DNA from 3 places in the Sphingobium sp. ZW T5_29 genome. Region 1 is predicted to be linked to each of the others. Evidence: riboswitches for the same ligand, from Rfam matches in the RefSeq annotation. Region 1 holds a riboswitch; each other region holds the start of a gene.
The links. Region 1 has a riboswitch for cobalamin ahead of ACI3KQ_RS07750 (TonB-dependent receptor plug domain-containing protein). Riboswitches for the same ligand answer to the same signal wherever they lie in the genome.

Region 2: it holds a riboswitch for cobalamin, as region 1 does, so the genes downstream of both, ACI3KQ_RS11100 (DUF1636 domain-containing protein) here and ACI3KQ_RS07750 (TonB-dependent receptor plug domain-containing protein) in region 1, are expected to answer to the same signal.
Region 3: it holds a riboswitch for cobalamin, as region 1 does, so the genes downstream of both, ACI3KQ_RS11110 (HoxN/HupN/NixA family nickel/cobalt transporter) here and ACI3KQ_RS07750 (TonB-dependent receptor plug domain-containing protein) in region 1, are expected to answer to the same signal.

The regions. Positions count from the first base shown of each region.
Region 1 is NZ_JBJDRM010000007.1:84,752-91,904, forward strand. It holds gene ACI3KQ_RS07735 (molybdopterin-dependent oxidoreductase) at 1-1,258, shown strand, start outside; gene cobA (uroporphyrinogen-III C-methyltransferase) at 1,245-2,027, shown strand; gene ACI3KQ_RS07745 (molybdenum cofactor guanylyltransferase) at 2,227-2,760, opposite strand; cobalamin riboswitch at 2,783-3,050, shown strand; gene ACI3KQ_RS07750 (TonB-dependent receptor plug domain-containing protein) at 3,218-5,077, shown strand; gene ACI3KQ_RS07755 (ABC transporter substrate-binding protein) at 5,114-5,929, opposite strand; gene ACI3KQ_RS07760 (FecCD family ABC transporter permease) at 6,061-7,056, shown strand; gene ACI3KQ_RS07765 (ABC transporter ATP-binding protein) at 7,050-7,153, shown strand, end outside.
Region 2 is NZ_JBJDRM010000011.1:77,304-84,456, reverse strand. It holds gene ACI3KQ_RS11105 (OprO/OprP family phosphate-selective porin) at 1-610, shown strand, start outside; cobalamin riboswitch at 680-873, shown strand; gene ACI3KQ_RS11100 (DUF1636 domain-containing protein) at 1,059-1,466, shown strand; gene cobT (nicotinate-nucleotide--dimethylbenzimidazole phosphoribosyltransferase) at 1,463-2,479, shown strand; gene ACI3KQ_RS11090 (histidine phosphatase family protein) at 2,476-3,036, shown strand; gene ACI3KQ_RS11085 (adenosylcobinamide-GDP ribazoletransferase) at 3,033-3,743, shown strand; gene ACI3KQ_RS11080 (threonine-phosphate decarboxylase) at 3,740-4,708, shown strand; gene cbiB (adenosylcobinamide-phosphate synthase CbiB) at 4,701-5,639, shown strand; gene cobU (bifunctional adenosylcobinamide kinase/adenosylcobinamide-phosphate guanylyltransferase) at 5,642-6,160, shown strand; gene ACI3KQ_RS11065 (NAD(P) transhydrogenase subunit alpha) at 6,425-6,715, shown strand; gene ACI3KQ_RS11060 (NAD(P)(+) transhydrogenase (Re/Si-specific) subunit beta) at 6,719-7,153, shown strand, end outside.
Region 3 is NZ_JBJDRM010000011.1:84,974-92,126, reverse strand. It holds gene cobO (cob(I)yrinic acid a,c-diamide adenosyltransferase) at 1-510, opposite strand, end outside; gene cobN (cobaltochelatase subunit CobN) at 507-4,202, opposite strand; gene cobW (cobalamin biosynthesis protein CobW) at 4,202-5,242, opposite strand; gene ACI3KQ_RS11110 (HoxN/HupN/NixA family nickel/cobalt transporter) at 5,239-6,315, opposite strand; cobalamin riboswitch at 6,485-6,729, opposite strand; gene ACI3KQ_RS11105 (OprO/OprP family phosphate-selective porin) at 6,889-7,153, shown strand, end outside.

The DNA.
Region 1 (7,153 bases):
CCGCACCGTCAGCCGCCAGCGTCCGTTTCTGGCGCTGCCCGGTGAGGCGAAGCCCGACTGGTGGATCGTCAAGGAAGTCGCCCGCCGCATGGGCTGGCGCAACGCCTTCGCCTATGACCGGCCCGCCGACATCTGGCGCGAACATGCCCGCCTGACCGCTTATCAGAATGACGGCGCGCGGCTCCTCAACCTGCGCGCGCAGGCGACCATCGGGAATGACGCCTATGAGGCGATGGAACCCTTCCGCTGGGGCGGCGACAAGCCCTTCGCGGATGGTCGCTTCTCCACCCCTGATGGCAAGGCGCGGCTGGTGCTGACAAAGCAGATGGATCTTCAGCAGCCGCTCCAACAGTGGCCGATGACGCTCAACACCGGCCGTTATCGCGACCAATGGCACACGATGACGCGCACCGGCCTTTCGGCGAAGCTCGCCCGTCATCGCGAGGAGCCGCTGGTCGATATCCACCCGCAGGATGCCGAGGAGCTTGGCATTTGCGACGGCGATCTGGCGCGCGTCCAGACCGCGCAGGGCAACAGCATCTTCCGCGTGAGCCTGAACGAAGGCCAGCGGGTCGGCGAAATTTTCACCCCGATCCACTGGACCGATCAGGTCTCGACCGGCGGCCGCACCGGCCTGCTGCCCCGTCCGCTCGTCGATCCCCATTCCGGTCAGCCGGGCTTCAAATCGACGCCCGCCAGCATCGAGAAGGTCGCGACCGAGTGGAAGGGCTTCCTCATCCTGCGCGGTGAGCAGCCCGCCAAGGTTCCCTGCCTGTGGGCGACAAAGGTCACCGTGCCGGGCGGCGCGCTCTACGAAGTCGCGGGCAATGGCGATCCCGCCCGCCTCGAAGCCTGCCTGCCCAAAGGCGACCGTGTCGAAGCCGTCGACATGTCGCGCGGCACCCGCCGCGTCGCGATCATCAAGGAGGGCAAGCTGGCAGGCGTCCTCTTCGTCACCCGCACCGGCCTGCTCCCCTCGCGCGACTGGCTTATCGGCCAGCTTGAAGCCGAAGAGGTGGGGGCGTCCGTTCTCGCGGCGCGCGGCCCCGGCAGCCAGCCCGACAAGGGGCCGACCATCTGCGTCTGCTTCGACATCGGCCTCAACCAGATCGTCGCCGCCATCCGCGACCAGAGCCTGGTCGACGTGCCCGCCATCGGTAAGGCGATCGGCGCTGGCACCAATTGCGGGTCCTGCCGCCCCGCGCTCGCCAACATCCTCGCCCAAATCCCGCAGGAGACGCTCCATGCAGCCGAATGAGTTGATCGCCCCTGGTGAAGTCTGGCTGGTCGGCGCAGGGCCGGGCGACCCGGACCTGCTCACCCGGAAGGCCGAAAAGCTGATCGCTGCGGCCGAGATCGTCTTTTATGATGCGCTGGTCGGCCCCGGCGTCCTCGACTTGATCCCGGCTGGTGTCGAGCGGGTCAGCGTCGGCAAGCGTTCCGGCCGCCACAGCAAGGCGCAGGAAAGCATCAATGACCTCCTCCTCGCCGCCGCAAAGGCAGGCAAGCGCGTCGTTCGCCTGAAAGGTGGCGATCCATCGGTTTTCGGCCGCTCGTCCGAGGAGATGGAGCATCTGGCCGCAGACGGCATCCGGTTCCACATCTGCCCCGGCATCACCACCGCCAGCGCGGCGGCGGCAAGCGGCAACGCTTCGCTCACCCTGCGCGGGAAGGCGCGCGGCCTGACACTGGTGACCGCGCATCTGAAAGCTGGTGAGCCGCTAAAGCTCGACTGGGAAACGCTCGCCCGTCCCGGCGGCACGCTCGGCATCTATATGGGCCGCGCCGCTGCTGGCGAGATCAGCCGCCAATTGATCGGCGCCGGGCGCGATCCCGAAACGCCGGTGATGGTGGCGGTCAATGTATCGCTGCCCACCGAACGCCTGATCCGGGGCAAGCTGTCGGCGCTTGCCTTCCTGGTGGCCACGATCAGCGATGAAGATCCGACTCTGCTTCTGATTGGTGAAGCGGTGGCGGGCACGGCCATGCCTGTGGAGACCGCCACGAGCGTCGTCCTACAGGTTTGAACTTGCCCTCCACATCTTTGCCTTGAGCCTGTCGATGCCCCTGCCTTAGTTGGAAGGAAGGTAAGGGGTATCGGCAGGTTCAGACCGGTGGAGCCCGTGGGTTTGCTGTTCTGATGATGTAACTAGGTGTTCCTGCGAAGGCAGGAGCCCATTTGCGCCGTTAGAACTGGGCTCCTGCTTTCGCAGGAGCACGGAGTGGCTAGTTCTTTGGCAATCCCGCAATATCCTGCGGTCGATTGATATTCGGCAGGACGATGTCCGCCCGCTTCACGATCCGCGCGCCGATCCGCTCCAGCCAGCCATATATCGACCGGCTATTCTCCTCAGCCAGATGCGCGTCCAGTTCATCCGCAAGCCCGGCAGGCCAGAAACCGGCAAGTTGCTGCCCCTTCAACACCGCAGCGCCTTCTCCCGCCAGCGCCTCCACCAGAGCCTTGGGACAGACCGGCATGTCGCACCCCGTCGTCAGCACCGCGTCATAGCCTTCGTCCCGCGCATAATGCAGCGCCGCATTCAGCCCGCCCAGCGGCCCCATGTCCGGCGCGGGCCGGTCGGATAGGCTGGTCAGCCCCTCGACCGCCCGTCCGCAGACCACCACCGCCTCCACATGGGGGGCAATCGCCGCCACCGCATGGTCGATCAGCATGCGCCCATCCGGCATCAGCGCCATGGCCTTGTCGCTCCCAAACCGGCTGGATCGCCCTCCGGCCAGCACCGCGCCCAGCAATCGCATTATCCACTCCTTGGCAGAACCCTCAACTTCCCCTATGGCGCGCGGCGTGAGTGGGCAACTGTTCACGAAGATCGCGCTGGAAAGGGAATGCGGTGTGGACGGTTCATCCGTCCAAATCCGCAGCTGCCCCTGCAACTGTAAGCGGCGAGCGCGATGCACAGGGGAACCCGCGACCTTCAATAAGGGGGAGGCGAGGGCGACCGGCCACTGGGCGTGAAAGTCCGGGAAGGCCCGTGCATCGCCGCGACGACCCGCGAGCCAGGAAACCTGCCGGCGCATGGTCGCTCTTGCCTTGGGTCCAGGGATCGGCCCAGGCACGGTTTTCCGTCTGAGCGACGAAGCGGCGCAGGGCCGCATCGGTGCGCGTGACGGGGCTGGCGTCTCTCTTTTCCGCGCACTGGCCGCTTATGCGGAGGCCCTGGGCTCATGTCGCATGACGCTCAGGGAAGACAAGAACATGATCAGGACCGGAATTTCACTGCTGGCGCTGCTCGCCGCCACCCCAGCGCTTGCCGAAGACGCTGACGAAATCGTCGTCACCGCGCTGGGCATTGCGCAGCCGACCGACGAAGTCGGGCAGGCGGTGACGGTGATCGACGAAAAGACGATCGAAACGCGCCAGAATGTCAGCGTTGTCGATCTGCTGATGACAACGCCGGGTGTTCGCTTCAATCGCACGGGCAGCCTGGGCAATGTCACCAGCGTGTCGCTGCGTGGCGCGGAAACGACGCAGACCCTGGTGTTGATCGACGGTGTGAAGGTCAACGACCCCAGCGGCATTGGCGATCAATATGATTTCGGCAATCTGCTGGTCGGCAACATCCGGCGGATCGAAGTGCTGCGCGGTTCCAATTCCATCGCCTATGGCAGCCAGGCGATCGGCGGCGTCGTCAACATCATGACCGGCATTCCAGGCGAAGGCTTTGGCGGCAAGGCATCGGTCGACTATGGCTATGCCGATACGCTGAATGCCAAGGCGGATGTGTCGGGCGCCAGCGGCATCCTGTCGGGCGGCGTGGGTGTTGCCTATTTCCGCACCGACGGCATTTCCGCCGTTGCTCCCGATTTCGGCGGCTCGGAAAAGGATGGCTATGAAAATATCACCGGCAATGCCCGGCTGAAGATCGCCTTTACCGATGATGTGAGCCTGGACCTGCGCGGCTATTATATTCACGGCGATCTTGACTATGACAGCTTCTTCGGCGCGCCGACCGATAGCCCCGATGCTGCCAGGTCCAGCCAATATATCGGCTATGCCGGTCTTAACTTCGCGCTGTTCGATGGCAAGCTGACCAACAGGGCAGCCGTGACCTGGTATCAGCAGGACCGCGACTATTATTTCCTGCGCGGCAACGCCCCGGACTTTGGTTATTCGGGTACGAACCTGCGTTTTGAATATGAGAGCGTCTATCAGCCCATCGATGAAGTGAAGCTGCTGCTGGGCTATGAGCATGAACGGCCTGATTATGAGTTTTTCGGTTTTGGTTCGCGGGAAAGCCATCGCGCCAACATCGACAGCGTTTATGCCCTGGCCATCGTGAAGCCGGTCGAAGGGTTGTCCATGACCGCAGGCGTGCGGCAGGACGATCATAGCCAGTTCGGCGGCGCCACGACTTTTGGCGCGAACGCCAACTACACCCCAAATGGTGGCGCGACCAATTTTCGCATGAGCTATGGCGAAGGGTTCAAGGCGCCGTCGCTCTATCAGCTTTACGACACGTTCAGCGGCAATCCGAACCTGAAACCGGAACGTTCGAAAAGCTACGACATCGGCATCGACCAGAATCTGGGGAGTGACCGAGCGGTGCTGTCGGTCACTGGCTTCTGGCGCGACACGCGGGACCAGCTGAATTACGACAATACAACTTTCACTTACGGCAATCTGGATCGTACCCGCGCCAAGGGTGTGGAAACGACGCTGACGCTGCGGCCCGTCGATGCGCTGACCTTCACCGCCGCCTACAGCTATGTCGATGCGCGGGACCGTTCGCCGGGCAGCGCGACCCGTGGCGAGCGTCTGCTGCGCCGTGCTGCCAACGCCGTCAGCACATCGGTCGACTATGTCTGGTCCTTTGGCCTTTCGACTGGCGCTACCGTGACGATGGTCAGCGATAGCGTCGACCTGGATCCAGTCACGCGCAACCGGATCCAGATCGACGGCTATGCAGTCGCCGACATTCGCGCGTCTTTCCCGATCACCGACAATCTGGAAATCTATGGCCGCATCGACAATCTGTTCGATCAGGAATACGCCACCGCCTATGGTTATGGCACCTACGGCCGGTCGGCCTATGGCGGCGTGCGTGTCCGCTTCTGAACTATGGCAAGAGGGGCGGGCGTGAGTGTTTGCCCCTCAGCGCTTCGGCGCAGCATCCGCCTGCGCCACGATGCTGCGCGCGGCCTGCACATAGGCGGGACCGCCGCATACCGTCCAGGATTGCGGTACGCGGATGCGGGGGATGGATCGCAGTACGGGATGGTGCAGCATCTCCGTCCCCTGATCGACGATCGCCTCGCTGCCTTCTTCCACGATCAGATAGTCGGGCCTGGCCGCGATCATCTGTTCCAGCGGCACTTGCGCCAGCGCGGGCTTGCCAAGTTTCGCCGCGAGGTTGACCAATCCCGCCCGCCGCATCAGTTCATCGACCAGCGTGCCGGTGCCGGTCATATAGCCGCGCCGTTGATAATAGGCCGCCACGCCGCCGCGCTTTGGCCGGGGCAGGGCGGCAAGGTCGCGCTCCATGCCCGCGATCAGCGCCTCGCCGCGCGCGGGATGGCCCACGATGGCGGCCACCTGCCGGATTTGGGTGCGGATGGCGGCGAAACTGTCGGCGCTCGCCAACCCCAGCTTGCGCCATCTGCCATCCGGCGCGCCGACCACGCCGCCTGCACCATCGGGAAAGCCGATCACCAGGTCAGGCCTCAACGCCAGCACTTCTTCGGCAGGGCGCTTCAGCACAGGAAAGCGCCGCGCCTTGGCCACCGCCGCCGACAATTCCGGGTCATGCCCATAGGGACTGAGCGCGGCGATCTGCCCCGGATCGGCGAGCGCCAGCACATATTGGTCGGCACAGGTGTTGAGCGACACGATCCGCCGTGGCGGCGCGGGCGCGGGCGCGGCGGCGGTCAGGCTGAACGCCAGCAGTGCCGCGATGATCTTTCTGCGCATCAAATCGCCTCCTGGACGTTCAGTGCTCCTGCGAAGGCAGGAGCCCAGTTAAGACCGTCTGGACTGGGCTCCTGCCTTCGCAGGAGCACGGAGGTGACCTGCTCTACCGGGCAGCAGCAGAGAAGCAAGCCATGAGCGCGCGCCGCCACCCGATGCTCCTGCCGCTTTTGATCGCGCTGACACTGCTTGCGGCGTTGGGATCGCTGACGCTGGGCGCGGTTGCGCTCTCTCCCGCTCGCATCCTCGCCGTGCTGACTGGCGGTGGTGATGAGGTCGCGCGCGCCATCCTTGTCGACCTGCGCATGCCGCGCATGCTGCTCGGCCTGATCGTCGGCGCGATGCTGGGCCTCGCCGGGGCGGCGCTTCAAGGTTATCTCCGCAATCCGCTTGCTGAACCTTCCGTCCTTGGCGCGTCGAATGCCGCTGCGTTGGGGGCGGTCTGTGCGCTTTATTTCGGGTTGGCGCAGATTCATCCCGCGATCCTGCCGGTCCTTGCCATCGGCACCAGCCTGATCGCCATCGCCGCGCTGTTCCTGTTGGCGGGGCCTTCGGAAAGTCCGCTGACCCTGATTCTGGCGGGCATCGCCGTTGCGACATTGACCGGGGCGGGGATCAGCCTGTCGCTCAACCTTTCGCCCAATCCCTTCGCCGCCATGGAGATCATGAGCTGGCTGATGGGCAGCCTGGAAAACCGCAGCTACGCCCATGTCTGGATCGCGCTGCCCTGCGTCGTCATCGGCGGAGCATTGTTGATCGCGGATGGGCGGAGCCTTGACGCGCTGACCTTGGGGGAGGAAGGCGCGCAGGCGCTGGGCGTCGACCTTGCCAAGGCGCGGCTGCGCATGATGTTGGGCGTCGCCATCGGGGTGGGCGGAGCGGTGGCCGTGTCGGGAGCGATCGGCTTCGTCGGCCTGATCGTGCCCCATCTCGTCCGGCCGCTGACGGATCGGTCGCCCTCGGCCGTCCTGCTGCCTTCGTTGCTGGGCGGCGCGGCGTTGTTGACGCTGGCGGACATTGGCGTGCGGATGATCCCCACCAGTAGCGAGTTGAAGCTGGGCGTCCTGACCGCGTTGCTCGGCGTGCCGGTCTTCCTGGTTCATCTGATGCGGGAGCGGCGGCTATGGTGACCATCCGTACCGAAGGCCTGTCCGTGCGCCTTGGCCGTCATCTCGCTGTCACGGGCGTGACCACGGCGCTGGAGCCGGGGCAGTTGGTCGGCATCAT
Region 2 (7,153 bases), on a different contig from region 1:
GGCGCCGCGCATCGGCAAGACGCAGCTGCATTTCGGCGCATCGGGGCATTGGCGCGACTTCAACCGACTGGCCGACGAGCCGCAGCGTTATCGCCAGCGGCCCTATCTGCACAGCATCAACACGCGCTTTCTCGCCACGCCGTCGATCGATGCGACGGGCGAATCCCATTATGGGCTGGAATTTGCGGGCACCCGCGGGCCGCTTCACTGGGCCGGTGAAACGCATTGGTTGCGCACGAAACGGCCCGGCCTTTCGGACCCGACCTTCTTTGGCGGCTATGCAGAGGTCGGCTATTTCCTGACGGGCGAAACCCGGTCGTACAAGAATGGCATTTTCGGCAGCACCAAGCCCAAGCAGGAATTTGGCGACGGGGGCATGGGGTCGCTTCAGGTGACGGCGCGCTACGATTATCTGGACCTTAACGACAAGGACATCGTCGGCGGCACGCAGAATGCCTGGATATTGGGGCTGGTATGGACCCCGATCGAATATCTGCGCTTCAACCTCAACTACGCGCACCTGCGCTATACCGACGCGGCGATCCCCGCCGGAACCGACCGGGACTATGGCGTCAATGTCGTGGGATGGCGGGCGGAACTGGACTTCTGATCCGGCGGGGCATGGGCAGCGAAAGGCCCATGCCCCATCTATCCCTTGCGACCACCGCCCGCCCGCATTATCAGCGGCGACGCGACAGGTTCCTCGCAAGGGGATGAAAAGGGAAGTCGGGTAAAGCCCGCGCTGCCCCTGCAACTGTAAGCGGTGAGCGAACGGCCATTCACGCCATTGGGACCCCTTGGGGCGTTCCCGAGAAGGCGGCCGGACGCATTGACCCGTGAGCCAGGAGACCTGCCTGCCGCAGTCGTTCTTCGACCGGACAGGGTGTGCCGGACGAACGGGGGTATCCTCGCCGAGCGACAGCCATTGCCTTGCCGGCTAGGTCGTGCGGGACGCATTTCGTTGTGCGCTTCCCGCTTCGTCCCCGCCACAAGGCTGTTTGCGGTCGGAAGGCGGAGCCAAGGATGATGATCCATTATTTGATGCCGGGGCGCGGCTGATGCTGCGCGCGGTCGAAGCCGGGGCGGCGGTGGTGGTCTGTTCGACCTGCCGCCTGTCCCCCGAACAACGGGAAGATGGCGAAGGAAGGCGCGGCGGCGCCCTGCTGGCGCAGGCGTTGCGGGCGGTGCAGGCAGGCGACAGCGCCTATGCGGACGTGGAAGTGCAGGAAATGCCATGCCTTTTCGCGTGTCAGCGACATTGCACCGTCCATCTGCGCGCGCCCGGCAAGGTCGGTTATGTGCTGGGCGATTTCACCCCCGATGAAACGGCGGCGCGCGCGATCCTCGATTATGCAGTCCGCCACGCGGCAAGCGCGGAGGGCGTCGTGCGCTATGCCGACTGGCCGCAGGGGGTGAAGGGTCATTTCATCGTCCGCACGCCGCCCGACGGCTTTGTCTGCACATGACGTTCTTTCGCGACCGGGCCGCATTCGATCAGGCGCTGGCGACATTGCCCGTCCCCGACCAAGGCGCAATCGAAGCGGCGGCCAGGCGGCAGGCATCTTTGACCAAGCCCGCCGGTTCGCTGGGGCGGCTGGAGGATATCGCGCTGTTCATGGCGGGATGGCAGGGGCGGGAGCGGCCCGGCGCAGACAGGATCCGCGTCGCGCTGTTCGCTGGCAATCACGGTGTGGCTGCGCGCGGGGTCAGCGCCTTTCCACCCGAAGTGACGGCCCAGATGGTCGCGAATTTCCGAAAGGGGGGCGCGGCCATCAACGCGCTCGCCGCCGCCTGCGGGGCGGAACTGGTCATTGTGCCAATCGATCTGGATCGTCCCACTGGCGATATTACCCATTGCCCGGCAATGACCGAAGCCGAGTGCCTGGCGGCGATCAATGCCGGGGCAGCGGTCATCCAAGCCGGTATCGACCTGTTGTTGCTGGGAGAGATGGGCATCGCCAACACGACTGTCGCCGCCGCCATTTGTGCGCATGTGCTGGGCGGGGACGCCGAACAGTGGGTTGGCCGGGGCACCGGCGTCGACGCAGCGGGCGTCGGTCGGAAGGTCGAGGCTGTCAGGCTGGCGCTTGCCCGGCATGGCGGGGATTGCGGGGACGCGTTCGAAACGTTGCGATGCCTTGGCGGGCGGGAGATTGCCGCAATCGCTGGCGCGGTGCTGGCGGCGCGCCTTGCCCGCCTGCCGGTGATGCTGGATGGATTCATCTGCGCGGCGGCGGTCGCTCCGCTGGCACGCGACAATCCGCAAATTACCGACCATTGCCTGGCCGCCCATTGTTCCGCGGAGGCGGGGCATGGGCGGGTGCTCGACGTGCTTGGTCTTGACCCATTGCTGCGGCTGGACATGCGGCTGGGCGAAGGGAGCGGCGCAGCGGTGGCGGCGCAGGTCGTGCGATCGGCCCTCGCGGCGCATGGCAACATGGCCACCTTTGCGCAAGCTGCGGTCGCCAGCGGACAATGACGGGAATCTCCATTCATCTGATGCGCCATGGCGTCCCGGAAATGGCGGGCAGGCTGCTAGGCCATTGTAACTCGCCGCCTGATCCCGACGGCATGGCGCTGTGCGTCGATCGGGCGCGCGCCGTGATGTTTGAGCATGTCATAACATCCGATCTGTCGCGGGCGCATATTCCCGGCGAAATCATCGCAACGGAGCGGAACGCGACCCTGCATATCGACCCGCGCTGGCGAGAGCTGGACTTCGGGCTGTGGGAAGGCGCTGATCCTGCTGATCTGGATGCCGATGCGCTAGCGCCGTTCTGGGACGACCCCGACGCCAGCCCACCGCCGGGCGGGGAACGCTGGTCCGCACTTTGCGAGCGGGTCGGCGCGGCTCTGAGCGATATAATCAGGCCGACGCTGGTCATCAGCCACGCAGGCGCCATGCGCGCCGCCCTGTCGGTGCTATGCGGGTTGGATCACCGGCAATGCTGGACTTTCGACCTTCCTTATGGCGCGCTGCTGAGCCTGCGGCTTTGGCCGGACGGCACCGCGCAGATCACGGGCCTGCAAATATGAGGCGGCTGGTGCTGGCGATGCAGCTCATGACCTGCCTGCCGCTGCCGTCGGTGAAGGCGGATGAAGAAGATTTCGCTGCTGCGATCCGCTGGTTCCCGATGACGGGTATCATTGTCGGCGCCTGTGCTGCGGGCGGGCTGTTGCTGGGTAGCAAGGTCGATCCGTGGTCGGGTGCGTTGCTGGCTCTGCTGGTCTGGGTGGCTATGACCGGTGCGCTGCATCTTGATGGGCTGGCCGACATCGCCGATGCGGTTGGGGCGGCTCATGGTGACCGAAGCAGGCTCTCCCTCGTGCTTGCAGACCCGCATGTCGGCAGCTTTGGCGTCACGGCGGTGGCGCTGCAATTGATAACGAAGCTGGTGCTGTTGCGCTTATGCGCGGAGTTTGTACCGGCTTGGGGGCTGATCGGCGTGGCTATGGTGGCGCGGATGGGGCCGCTATTCTGGGCGCGCTGGCTCCCGCCGCTGCATGAAGGACTTGCGAGCCGATTTCGCCACGGGGTCAGGCCAGTGCACCTGCTGGGCTGGAGCGTGGTTGCGATCCTGTTTGCCTGGTGGATGCCGGGCCTGTTGATCGTTGCCGCGCTGATCCCGTCATGGGCGATATGGCTGCGCATGCGCATCGGCGGCATTTCCGGCGACGGGCATGGAGCGGGGATCGAGATAGTGGAAAGCGCGCTGCTGGCGGCGCTGGTGCTGGCGCGATGAGCGACGCGTTTCGCTGGCATGGTGGCCGTCTGGCCGTTGCGCAGGAGCGCTATGGTTCGGTCGAACCGTGGATCGACCTGTCCACGGGGATCAACCCTGTGCCGTGGCCCGGCAGTTCACGGATTGCGGTCGATTGGGCGTCCTTGCCCGATCCATCCGCGCTGGCGGAGCTTGAAGCAGTGGCGGCTGCGCATTTCGGCCTGCCCCCGGCCCATGTCTGCGCCGTGCCGGGAAGCGAGATCGGCTTGCGCATGGTCGGACAGCTGATCGACCGCCCCGCCTGCTATCTGACTCCGGGTTATCGCACGCATGGCGAGGCTTTCGCCAAGGCAAGGCCGGTCGGCGATCCCGCAGAGGCTCCATCCGGCTCTGTTCTGATGATGGCCAGCCCGAACAATCCCGATGGCCGCGTCTTTGCGCGGGAGCAGTTGTTGGCACTGGCGGAGCGCATGCAATGGCTGGTCATCGACGAAGCCTTTGCCGATTGCATGCCGGGCGGGAGCATCGCGCCCGACATAGGGGAGGGGCGGCAACTGGTCGTCCTGCGATCCTTCGGCAAGTTTTTCGGGCTGGCAGGTGCAAGGCTGGGCTTTGTTCTTGGCCCGACGCCTATCGTCGCGGCCTGTCGGCGCATGTTGGGTGACTGGCCGGTTTCGGCTGCGGCCATCGCATTTGGCACGGCGGCCTATCGTGACAGGGGGTGGATCAACGCTACCATAGAGTCGCTTCGCGAACAGGCAGCAGGTTTGGACGCGCTGCTCGCCCGGCATGGTCTGGTGGCGCGGGGCGACTGTCCGCTGTTCAGGCTGGTGGAGCGGGACGATGCGGCGCAGTTGTTCGAACATCTGGCGCGGCGCGCTATCCTGACCCGGCCCTTCCACGCGCAGCCGAGGTGGCTGCGTTTCGGCCTGCCCGCGGATGCCGCGGCGATGGAGCGGTTGGACAAGGCGCTGGCGGATGGCTGATCCGGTGGCCATTGGCGCTTTGATGCTGGATGCGGCGCTGGGGTGGCCCGGTCGTCTGCACGCGCGGATCGGCCATCCGGTTGGCGGATTCGCCCGGATCATCGCGATGTGCGAGCGCCGTTGGAACCGTCCCGGATCGAGCGATGGAGCGCGGCGGATCGGCGGGGTTGCCACTTTGCTGGTCCTGCTGACGGTGGCGATCGGATGTGGATGGGCCGCCGAAGGGCTGATCCGGCAGAGCATGGGAAGCTGGGGCTGGGTCGGCGTGGCGCTGGTCGCCTGGCCTGCTTTGGCGCAGCGCAGCCTGTATGACCATGTCGCGCGGGTGGCGCGGGCATTGGAATCGGGCAAACTGAACGATGCGCGGCGTGCCGTTGCATGCATCGTTGGCAGGGACACGGCCAGCCTGGATGAAAGCGGCGTGTCGCGCGCGGCGGTGGAAAGCCTGGCGGAAAGCTTTTGCGACGGTGTGGTCGCGCCCCTTTTCTGGCTGCTGCTGGCGGGCTTGCCGGGAATATGGGCCTATAAGGCGGTCAATACCGCCGACAGCCTGATCGGCCATCGGGAAGAACCATATGGGCCGTTCGGATGGGCCGCCGCCCGATTTGACGACGCACTCAATCTGGCGCCTGCCCGGCTGTCCGGGCTGCTGGTCTGCATTGCGGGCGGGCGCGGATGGCGGGTCTTGTGGCGTGACCATCGGCGGCACGCGTCCCCCAATGCGGGCTGGCCAGAGGCGGCGATGGCGGGAGCGCTAGGGGTCCGGCTGGGCGGGCCGATCCGCTATGACGGGGTGCTGCATGACAAGCCGTGGATCGGCGGCAGCCTTGGAGACGTCGCGCCGGGCGATCTGCGCCGGGCGATGGGGATTTTCCTGCGCGCCTGCGCCTTGCTTTGGGGATTAGGCGCATGGGTGGAGATCGCGCTGTGAACATATTGGTCCTGGGCGGTGCTCGATCCGGCAAGAGCCGCTATGCGCAGGCGCGATGCGAGGCCCTGTCGGGCGGGTTGGCCTATATCGCCACGGCTGAGGCGCATGATGGAGAAATGGCTGACCGCATCGCGCGCCATCGGGCCGATCGCGGTCAGAGATGGCGAACGGTCGATGCGCCGATCGACCTGCCGGGCGCGATCCGATCATCGTCAGAATGGGCTGGCGCGATATTGGTCGATTGCCTCACGCTTTGGCTGTCGAACCTGATGCTGGCCGACAAGGACATTGCCGTGTGGCGCGCCACGCTGGCCGATGCCATGCGATCCTGCGCGGTGCCGGTCATGCTGGTCAGCAACGAAGTCGGCCTGTCGATCGTGCCCGAAAATGCCCTGGCTCGGCGTTTTCGCGACGAAGCGGGATGGCTGAACCAGCAAATGGCCGCCCGGTGTGATGAGGTTATATTCGTGGCGGCGGGGTTGCCGTTGACCCTGAAGGAAGCAGCGTCGCCCGCGGCGTGAACAGGCTGGCAGCCGGGATGATGATTGTTCGGGCCATCACCGGCATAAAATCCGTGTCATGCGCGATGCCGGGTTTATTTCCCGCTTGTTCGCCTTGCCTGGGGCGGCTGCTATCAATATGGGGCGACCATCAATTCTGGAGGGGATTGAGGGGAAACAGCGATTCTGATTGATGCGAGCGCGCATTTCGCCGCATGCATGAATTTGAAAAAGGGCGGGACTGGAAGGCCCGAACCGCTGGGTCCTGAAGCAGGGGATGAGACAGTGAACGCATTTAACGCAGACTATCTGTTTGTTTTCATACTGGCGGCCTTTTTGGGGTTTCAGTTGATCAAGAAGGTATCGCCGCTGCTTCATTCGCCGTTGATGTCGCTGACCAATGCGATTGCGGCGGTGGTGATTGTGGGGGCGATCACGATCACGGGTGAGGAAGGGGCGACGCCGCTTGCCCGGACGCTTGGCTTTATCGCGGTGTTCTGCGCGACGGTGAACCTGGTCAGCGGGTTCATGATCACCGATCGCATGCTCAAGATGTTCAAGCCGCGGGGGAAGTAAGAGATGGACGCCTTTGTTCCTTTTGCGGCGATTGCCGCATCGGCTTTGTTCATCCTGTCGCTGATGTGGATGAGCCATCCTTCGACCGCCCGGCGCGGTGTGCGCGCGGGTGAGATCGGCATGGTCATCGCCATCATCGGCGCGCTGGTCCAGCATGAGGTGGTCAGCTATGACCTGATCATCATCGCGATGATCGCGGGTGCGGCGGCGGGTATTCCGATGGCGCTGCTGATGCCGATGACGGCGATCCCGCAGCGTACCGCCATTTCCCACGCCTTTGGCGCGCTGGCGGTCGGCCTGATCGGCGCGGCGGAATATTACAAGCATGCCCATGCGCAATATGCCGGCGGCTTCATCATGTGGGTGCTGATGTTCGAAATGCTGCTGGGTTTCCTGACCTGCACAGCATCGGTCGTCGCCTTTGCCAAGCTGCAGGAA
Region 3 (7,153 bases), on a different contig from region 1:
TTCGGGCGCATTGCGACCGGTGATGATGACATGCTTCATTTCATCACGCGCCCTCACGGCTTCCAAAACCTCTTCCAAAGGCAAATAGTCGTAGCGCAGGGCAATATTGAGCTCATCTGCCAGCACCATATCATAGGACGGGTCGGCGATCATCCTCTTCACCTCATTCCACGCAGTTCGGGTCAGCGCTATGTCACGCTCACGATCCTGCGTGTTCCAGGTAAAACCTTCGCCCATCGGCTTAAAGTCCACCTGTTCGGGGAAAGCATCGAACACCGCCTTCTCCCCGGTCGTCATTGCGCCCTTCACAAATTGGACGACACCGACCCTCCTGCCATGGCCGATCGCGCGGACGACCATGCCCAGCGCAGCCGTCGTCTTGCCCTTGCCTTTGCCAGTATGGACGATCAGCAGTCCCTTTTCCTGTGTTTTGGTCGCCATGATCTTGCCATGAGCGGCCTGCTTTTTTTTCATCTTTTCGGCATGTTGTTCGGGGGTGCGTTCGATCATGGTTGGGCTTCCTTGAGTTGGGACAAAAGCATGGCGGCGCTGTTGGACCGGGGCCGCCACAGCCCCCGGTCTAGCGCTTCGTGCAAGCGAGAGGCTGTTTCGCGAAGGGCGGCGGAATTGGCTTGCGCCATGAAGGTGCGGACATCGTCATCTTCGATAAAGGCGGCGTGGACGGCGTCGAAATGATGGTCCTTCACGCCATGGGTCGTGGCGGCGAAGGCAAACAGATAATCAACGGAAGCGGCCATCTCGAACGCGCCCTTGTATCCGTGGCGCATCATGCCTGCGATCCATTTGGGATTGGTGACGCGGGCGCGGACGACCCGGCCAATCTCATCTTCTAACGTGCGGATGATCGGTCGTTCGGGGCGGCTATGGTCATTATGGTAACTGAGCGGCTTGCGGCCTGACAGATGTTCGACTGCGGCGGAGATGCCCCCTTCGAACTGATAATAATCGTTGCTGTCCAGCAGGTCATGTTCGCGATTGTCCTGATTCTGAATCAAAGCATCGGCCTGAGCAAGCCGCTGCACGAACAGTGTGCGTTCGGCATCGCCATCCACTCCGCCGCCATATGCGTGGCTGCCCCAGTCGAGATAGACGTTCGCCAGATCGGAACGATCATGCCAGATGCGTTCGTCGATCATCGCTTGCAGGCCCGCTCCATAAGTACCGGGCGCCGACCCAAAGACCCGAGCGCCTGCGCGGCGGGACGCTGTTTTTTCGGATTCTCCATCTGCTATTAGTGCGGCGGTTTCGGCGCGGTGGCGGGCGGCGGCGGGATTTTCCTCTTCCGGTTCGTCGAGCGCCATCACCGCGCGGGCGGCGCTGTCGACCAGGTCGACTTGATCGGGGAAGGCGTCGCGGAAGAAGCCGGATATGCGCAAGGTGACATCCACCCTGGGGCGGTTCAGTTCTGCGACCTTCATCACTTCAAAGCCGATCACCCGACCGGATGCCCATTCCCATCGCGGTCGCACGCCCATCAGCGCAAGCGCTTGGGCGATGTCGTCGCCGCCTGTGCGCATATTTGCTGTTCCCCAGGCTGAAATTGCCATGGCGCGGGGATATTCTCCCTGGCGTTGGAAATAGTTTTGAATGAGTGAGGCAGCGGATTGTTGGCCTAAATTCCAGGCGGCGACGGTGGGGACGGCGCGGGTGTCTACTGAATAGAAGTTGCGGCCGGTGGGCAGGACGTCGGGGCGTCCGCGTGTTGGTGCGCCGGACGGGCCGGGGAGGACGAAGCGCCCGTCGAGGGCGGCGAGGAGGGCGGATTTTTCGGCTGGGCCGCTGGCATCCACGCGGGGGGCGAGGTCGTGATGCAGGGCGTCAAGCACAGCGGCACTATGGGAGCCGGGAGCAGCAGCGCCGCTGTCGAGCAGGTGGATCGCGAAAAGCTCCAGCCGTTCCACCGTGTCGCCGGTGGTCCGCCATGCGTCAGGGGTGAGGCGCTGGAGTTCGGGAGGGCGGGGGCCATTCCATGCTGTCCCCATGACGCAATCCAAAGGGTTGAAACCAAGGGAAAAATCGTCCGCCAGCGCCCGAAGCAGGGAGCCTTGCCCATCGTCCAGCCCCCTGGGGCAGCGGGCGAGGGCGATTATCAGGTCGCGGCGCTGCGGTCCTTCAGGCGATTGGGTGAAGATGTGCAGCCCGTCGCGGATCTGCATTTCCTTCAAGTCGCACAGATAGTTATCGATCGCAGCTAAAGCATCGTCTCCGGTTCCTTGGGCCCCGGCGTCCTGGTCCAGCCCCTGTGACGCGGCGAGGGCCAATATGTCCTTGCGCAACGTTGCCAGCCGACGCGGATCCATGCCCGCGGCGAGATAATATTCATCGACCAGCGCCTCCAATTCCTTGAGCGGGCCATAGCTTTCCGCGCGGGTGAGGGGCGGGGTCAGATGATCGATGATGCAGGCCCCGATGCGGCGCTTTGCCTGGGTCCCTTCGCCCGGATCGTTGACGATGAAGGGATAGATTTGCGGCACCGGCCCAGCGCAGATTTCGGGAAAGCAGCTTTCCGACAGAGCAATCGCCTTGCCGGGGAGCCATTCAAGATTGCCGTGCTTGCCGACATGGACGACGGCCTGCGCGTGAAAATCCCGCGCCAGCCAGAAATGAAAGGCGAGATAGGCGTGCGGCGGGGGGAGCGCGGCATCGTGATAGCTGGATTTGGGGTCGACATCATAACCCCGCGATGGCTGGACCGCGACAGCGACATTGCCGAAGCGGTGGATGGAGAGCGGGAAGGCGGCGTCGCGCAGGGACGGGTCGGATTCGGGCGGTCCCCAGCGTGCGGTCACCGCCTCTCGCGCAGATGCGGGGAGGGCGTCGAACGCCGCGCGATAGTCGGTCAGCGGCAAGCTGGCGGGCGCGACATCATGGGTCAGCAGGTCCATCAGGCATGCGCCGTCCATCGGCGCACCGGCTACATCATAGCCGCCGTCCGCCATTGCCTGGAGGATAGCGGCGACGCTGGCGGGCGTGTCCAGGCCGACGCCGTTGCCGACGCGGCCTGCGCAGCTGGGATAGTTGGCGAGGACGAGCGCGATCCGGCGATCAGCCGGTTTCGCCTGCCGCAAATATCCCCAATTTGCAGCCAGTTGAGCAGTGAATTTAGCACGATCCGGGAGAATTTGCGGGACGATGATGCTGCATTCGGTGCGTTGGTCAAATCTGGCTGCGGCCTTGAAGGCGACAGCGCGTGTGATCAGCCGCCCGTCCACTTCGGGAAGGGCGATGTGCATGGCAAGATCGCGTGGACCAAGCCCGCGCGCGCTCGCTTGCCACGCCTGTTCCTCGGCACTGGCAAAGACGGCCTGGAGGATCGGACAGTCCGCTTGTTCAAGGACGGATGGGGTTCGTGGTTCGCCCGGAGCGGAGGCGGCAAAAGCGGTCGCGTTCAGGATGACGTCCGGTGGCGTTTCCAACATCGACGCACGCAGAAAGTCGCGTGCAAATGGTTCACGAAGCGCGCGAACATATACCGGCAACACATTGAGATCATGGGATTGAAGTTCCGCGATCATGGCATCGACCGCGTCAAGCGTTCCGGCGATCAACAGCGCGCGGTAAAAGAGAAAAAGGACGGTCGGCTGCCCTTCGCGCCACTGGCCCCTTACCTGATTGATGGTCACACGGTCAGTGCCGGGCCAATATAGCCCGGCATCGGCCACGGGGACCGGATCATCGGGATCGCCTGCATCACGTCCGCCAAGCCGAGCGGCAGTTTTCAGGAAGGCGGCGGCATTGGCGACGCCGCCCTGGCGAAGATAGTCGCGCAGGCGGTCGCAGATATCGGGAGCGACGGTGGATGCCTGGACAAGGTCCGGGTCCTGTTCCCGCCCATCGGCGATCGCGGCGAAGGCGATGCCCTTTTGTCTGGAAATCTTTGCAATTTCATCAATGCCATAGGGCCAATAGCTTTTACCGCCCAGCAGGATGACGCAGACGAATTTTGCGCTGTCGATCACCTGTTCGACATAGAGATCGACGGAATAGGGGTGGCGCAGTTGGAGCAGATTGGCGAGGCGGATGGTGGGGGCGGCATCCCCCAGCGTCGCCGCCGCGCTGGCGAGACAGGCCAGTTCGCTGTCCGCCACGGTCAGCACCACGATGTCCCCCGGCGTCTGGCCAAGGTCGATCGCTTCGTCGCCGTTCGATACGGCGCCGGGCGTGGCGGTCAGCAAATGCATCAGGCAGGCACCGTCCGGGTGTCGAGCGCGCTGGCGATGGCGTCGCGATCAAGCCCATGATGGCCGATGATGACCAAACGTGACGCGCGCGGTTCGTCCGGTCGCCACGCGCGGTCATAATGATGTTGGAGGCGGGGGCCGACCGACTGGAGGACCAGACGAGCCGGGCGTCCCCGGATCGCCAGAAAGCCCTTCACCCGCAGCAGGTCATGCCCGGCAATGGCCTTGTCCAGCGCGGCGAGCAAGGGTTCGGGGCTGTCCAGTTCGCCCAGGTCGAGCACGAAGCTGTCGAAGTCGTCATGATCATGATCGTCATCCCCGTCATGGTGGGACGGGCGGGCGTCGACCTGATCCTCCACGGCTGCGTCGATGCCGAGCAGCGCGGCGGGGTCGATACGGCCCATCGCGGTGCGGATGAAGCTGACGCCGGGGCGGACGTCCTGCCTTAGCCTGGCTTCCAGTTCTTTCAGCTGGTCAGCATCCACAAGGTCAGTCTTGTTGAGAAGGACCAGGTCGGCGCAGGCGAGCTGGTCTTCGAACAGTTCCTCAATCGGGCTGTCATGATCGAGCGTTGGATCGGCGGCGCGGGCGGCGGCCAGCGCGGCTTCGTCATGGGCGAAACGTCCGGCGGCAAGCGCGTCCGCGTCCACCAGCGCGATCACGCTATCCACCGTGGCGCGCGTGCGGATGTCGGGCCACTGGAATGCCTTGACCAGCGGCTTGGGCAGGGCGAGCCCGGACGTTTCGATGATGATGTGGTCGGGCGGGGTCGGCCGGTCGAGCAACCGCTGCATGGTCGGCAGGAAATCGTCCGCCACGGTGCAGCAGATGCAGCCATTGGCCAGTTCGATGATGTCATCGTCAGGGCAGGCTTCGTCGCCGCAGCCCTGAACGAGGGCGCCGTCCACGCCGACATCGCCAAATTCATTGATGATAAGGGCGATCCGGCGGCCCCCCGCATTTTCGATGATGTGGCGGATGAGGGTGGTTTTGCCCGCCCCCAGAAAGCCGGTGATGACGGTAGCAGGAACCTTGTTCATGGGGTGTTTCCTTGGATGGCGAGGGGGACTTCGATCTCGTCGAAGCGTTTCCAGCGATAGATTGCCCAGCTGATCAGCCAGCAGGCAGCGAACAGGCCGATGATGAAGAAACCCAGGCTGTTGAATTGTTCGCCCAGACTGGCGGCGAGCGACCAGATGCCGCCGTTGAGGCCGAGCTTGTCGCCCAGCAGCGCCGCGGTTTCGATGCCGCCGATCACGATTGCGACAATCGCCGAAACCAGCGTGATGGTGATGTTGTAATAGAGTTTGCGAATGGGCTTTACGAAGGCCCATCGATAGGCGCCCATCATCAACGCGCCGTCAGCCGTGTCGACCAGCGCCATTCCCGCCGCGAAGAGAAGGGGAAAGATGAGGACGGTGGACAGCGCCAGTCCACTGGCCGCCTGCCCGGCGGACAGGCCCAATATGGCCACCTCTGTCGCCGTATCGAAGCCAAGGCCGAACAGGAAACCCAGCGGGGCCATGTGCCAGCTGCGCGTCACCAGACGGAAGAGCGGTTTGAACAGGCGGGCGAGCAGGCCACGATTGCCGAGCAATATATCCATGTCTTCAGCGATGTACGCGCCACCCCTGCGAACATGGTTAAAGGTTGCCCAGACCGATTTCAGGATGATCAGGTTCACCGCTGCAATGGCGAAGAGGAATGTCGCTGAAATGATGGTCGCGACGACGCCGCCGATTTCGCCCGCAGCCTCCACCCGGCTAAGCGCGCTGGCGGCGGTGGCGATCAGGACCGCACCGATCAGCACGATGGCGCTATGGCCAATCGCGAACCAGAAACCGACGGTCAGCGGGCGTTGGCCGCTCTGCATCAGTTTTCGCGTCACATTGTCTATCGCGGCGATATGGTCCGCGTCCACGGCATGACGCAGGCCCAGGCTCCAGGCCAGCAGGGCCATGCCCAGCATCGCCATGTCGTCCGCGAACAAGGCCCCGGCCCATAGCCAGAGGCCAAGATTGGCGGCGATCAGGCCAGCAAACATCCAGGTGGCGCGCCGACGAAGCCCACCCCGGTCGGGTGGCGGGTGAAGGGCAGGGGAATGATCGTTCATAAGGCAGTCCCGTCGGCGTCGGCGAACCGGGACGGGAGCCTCCGCAACGCGGCCGACAGCGATTGCCGGACGGACGCCTGTGCGCCCGGCACGCATGCCGTTGCGGCTCCCGCCGCACTAGGCGTCGCTCAGACGGAACACCGTGCCCCGGCCATCCCCTGGACCAAAGCAAGAGCGACCAAACGCCGGCAGGTATCCTGGCTTGCGGGTCATCGCTCGACACATGGCCTTCCCAGGCCTCGCAAGATTTAGCGTCCGGCCCAGTGGCTGACCTTCCCATGTCATGGAAGGTCGATATGCATCTCGCTCACCGCTTACAGTTGCAGGGACAGCCGCGGATTTGGACGCCGGAAAGGCATCCGCACCGCATTCCCATTCAAGCCCCTTCGGGGCACCGGCGCGATCAGGTGAAAGCCGCCGTGGCGGACCTTCACGATGCCGTGCATAGAACGCATCGTCAGGAAAGGGAAGCGATGGGGCAGAAGGATCGATTGAAATATAATCGTAACATGGCAGTCATCCTATAGTCACATAGCTGACATATCTGCCCGGCCCATGAGAAGGGACCAAGCAATGAAAGCCAGCCGTTGGGCGATCGCCATCGCGATGCTCCAGATAGCAGCGCCCTCATGGGCGAGCGCACAGTCGATCAGCCAGGGCGAAGCCGAGCAGTTGCGCGCGCAGATCGCCGCGCTCAAGGCGCAGGTGCAGATGTTGGAAACGCGCCTGGATGTGGCGGCGCCTGTTTCGGCTGCGGCGGGTTCGGGGGGTTCGGCTGTTCCACCGGCGCTTGCCAGCGCGTCCAAACCGGCGGCTGCGGCTGAGCCTGCAACCAAGA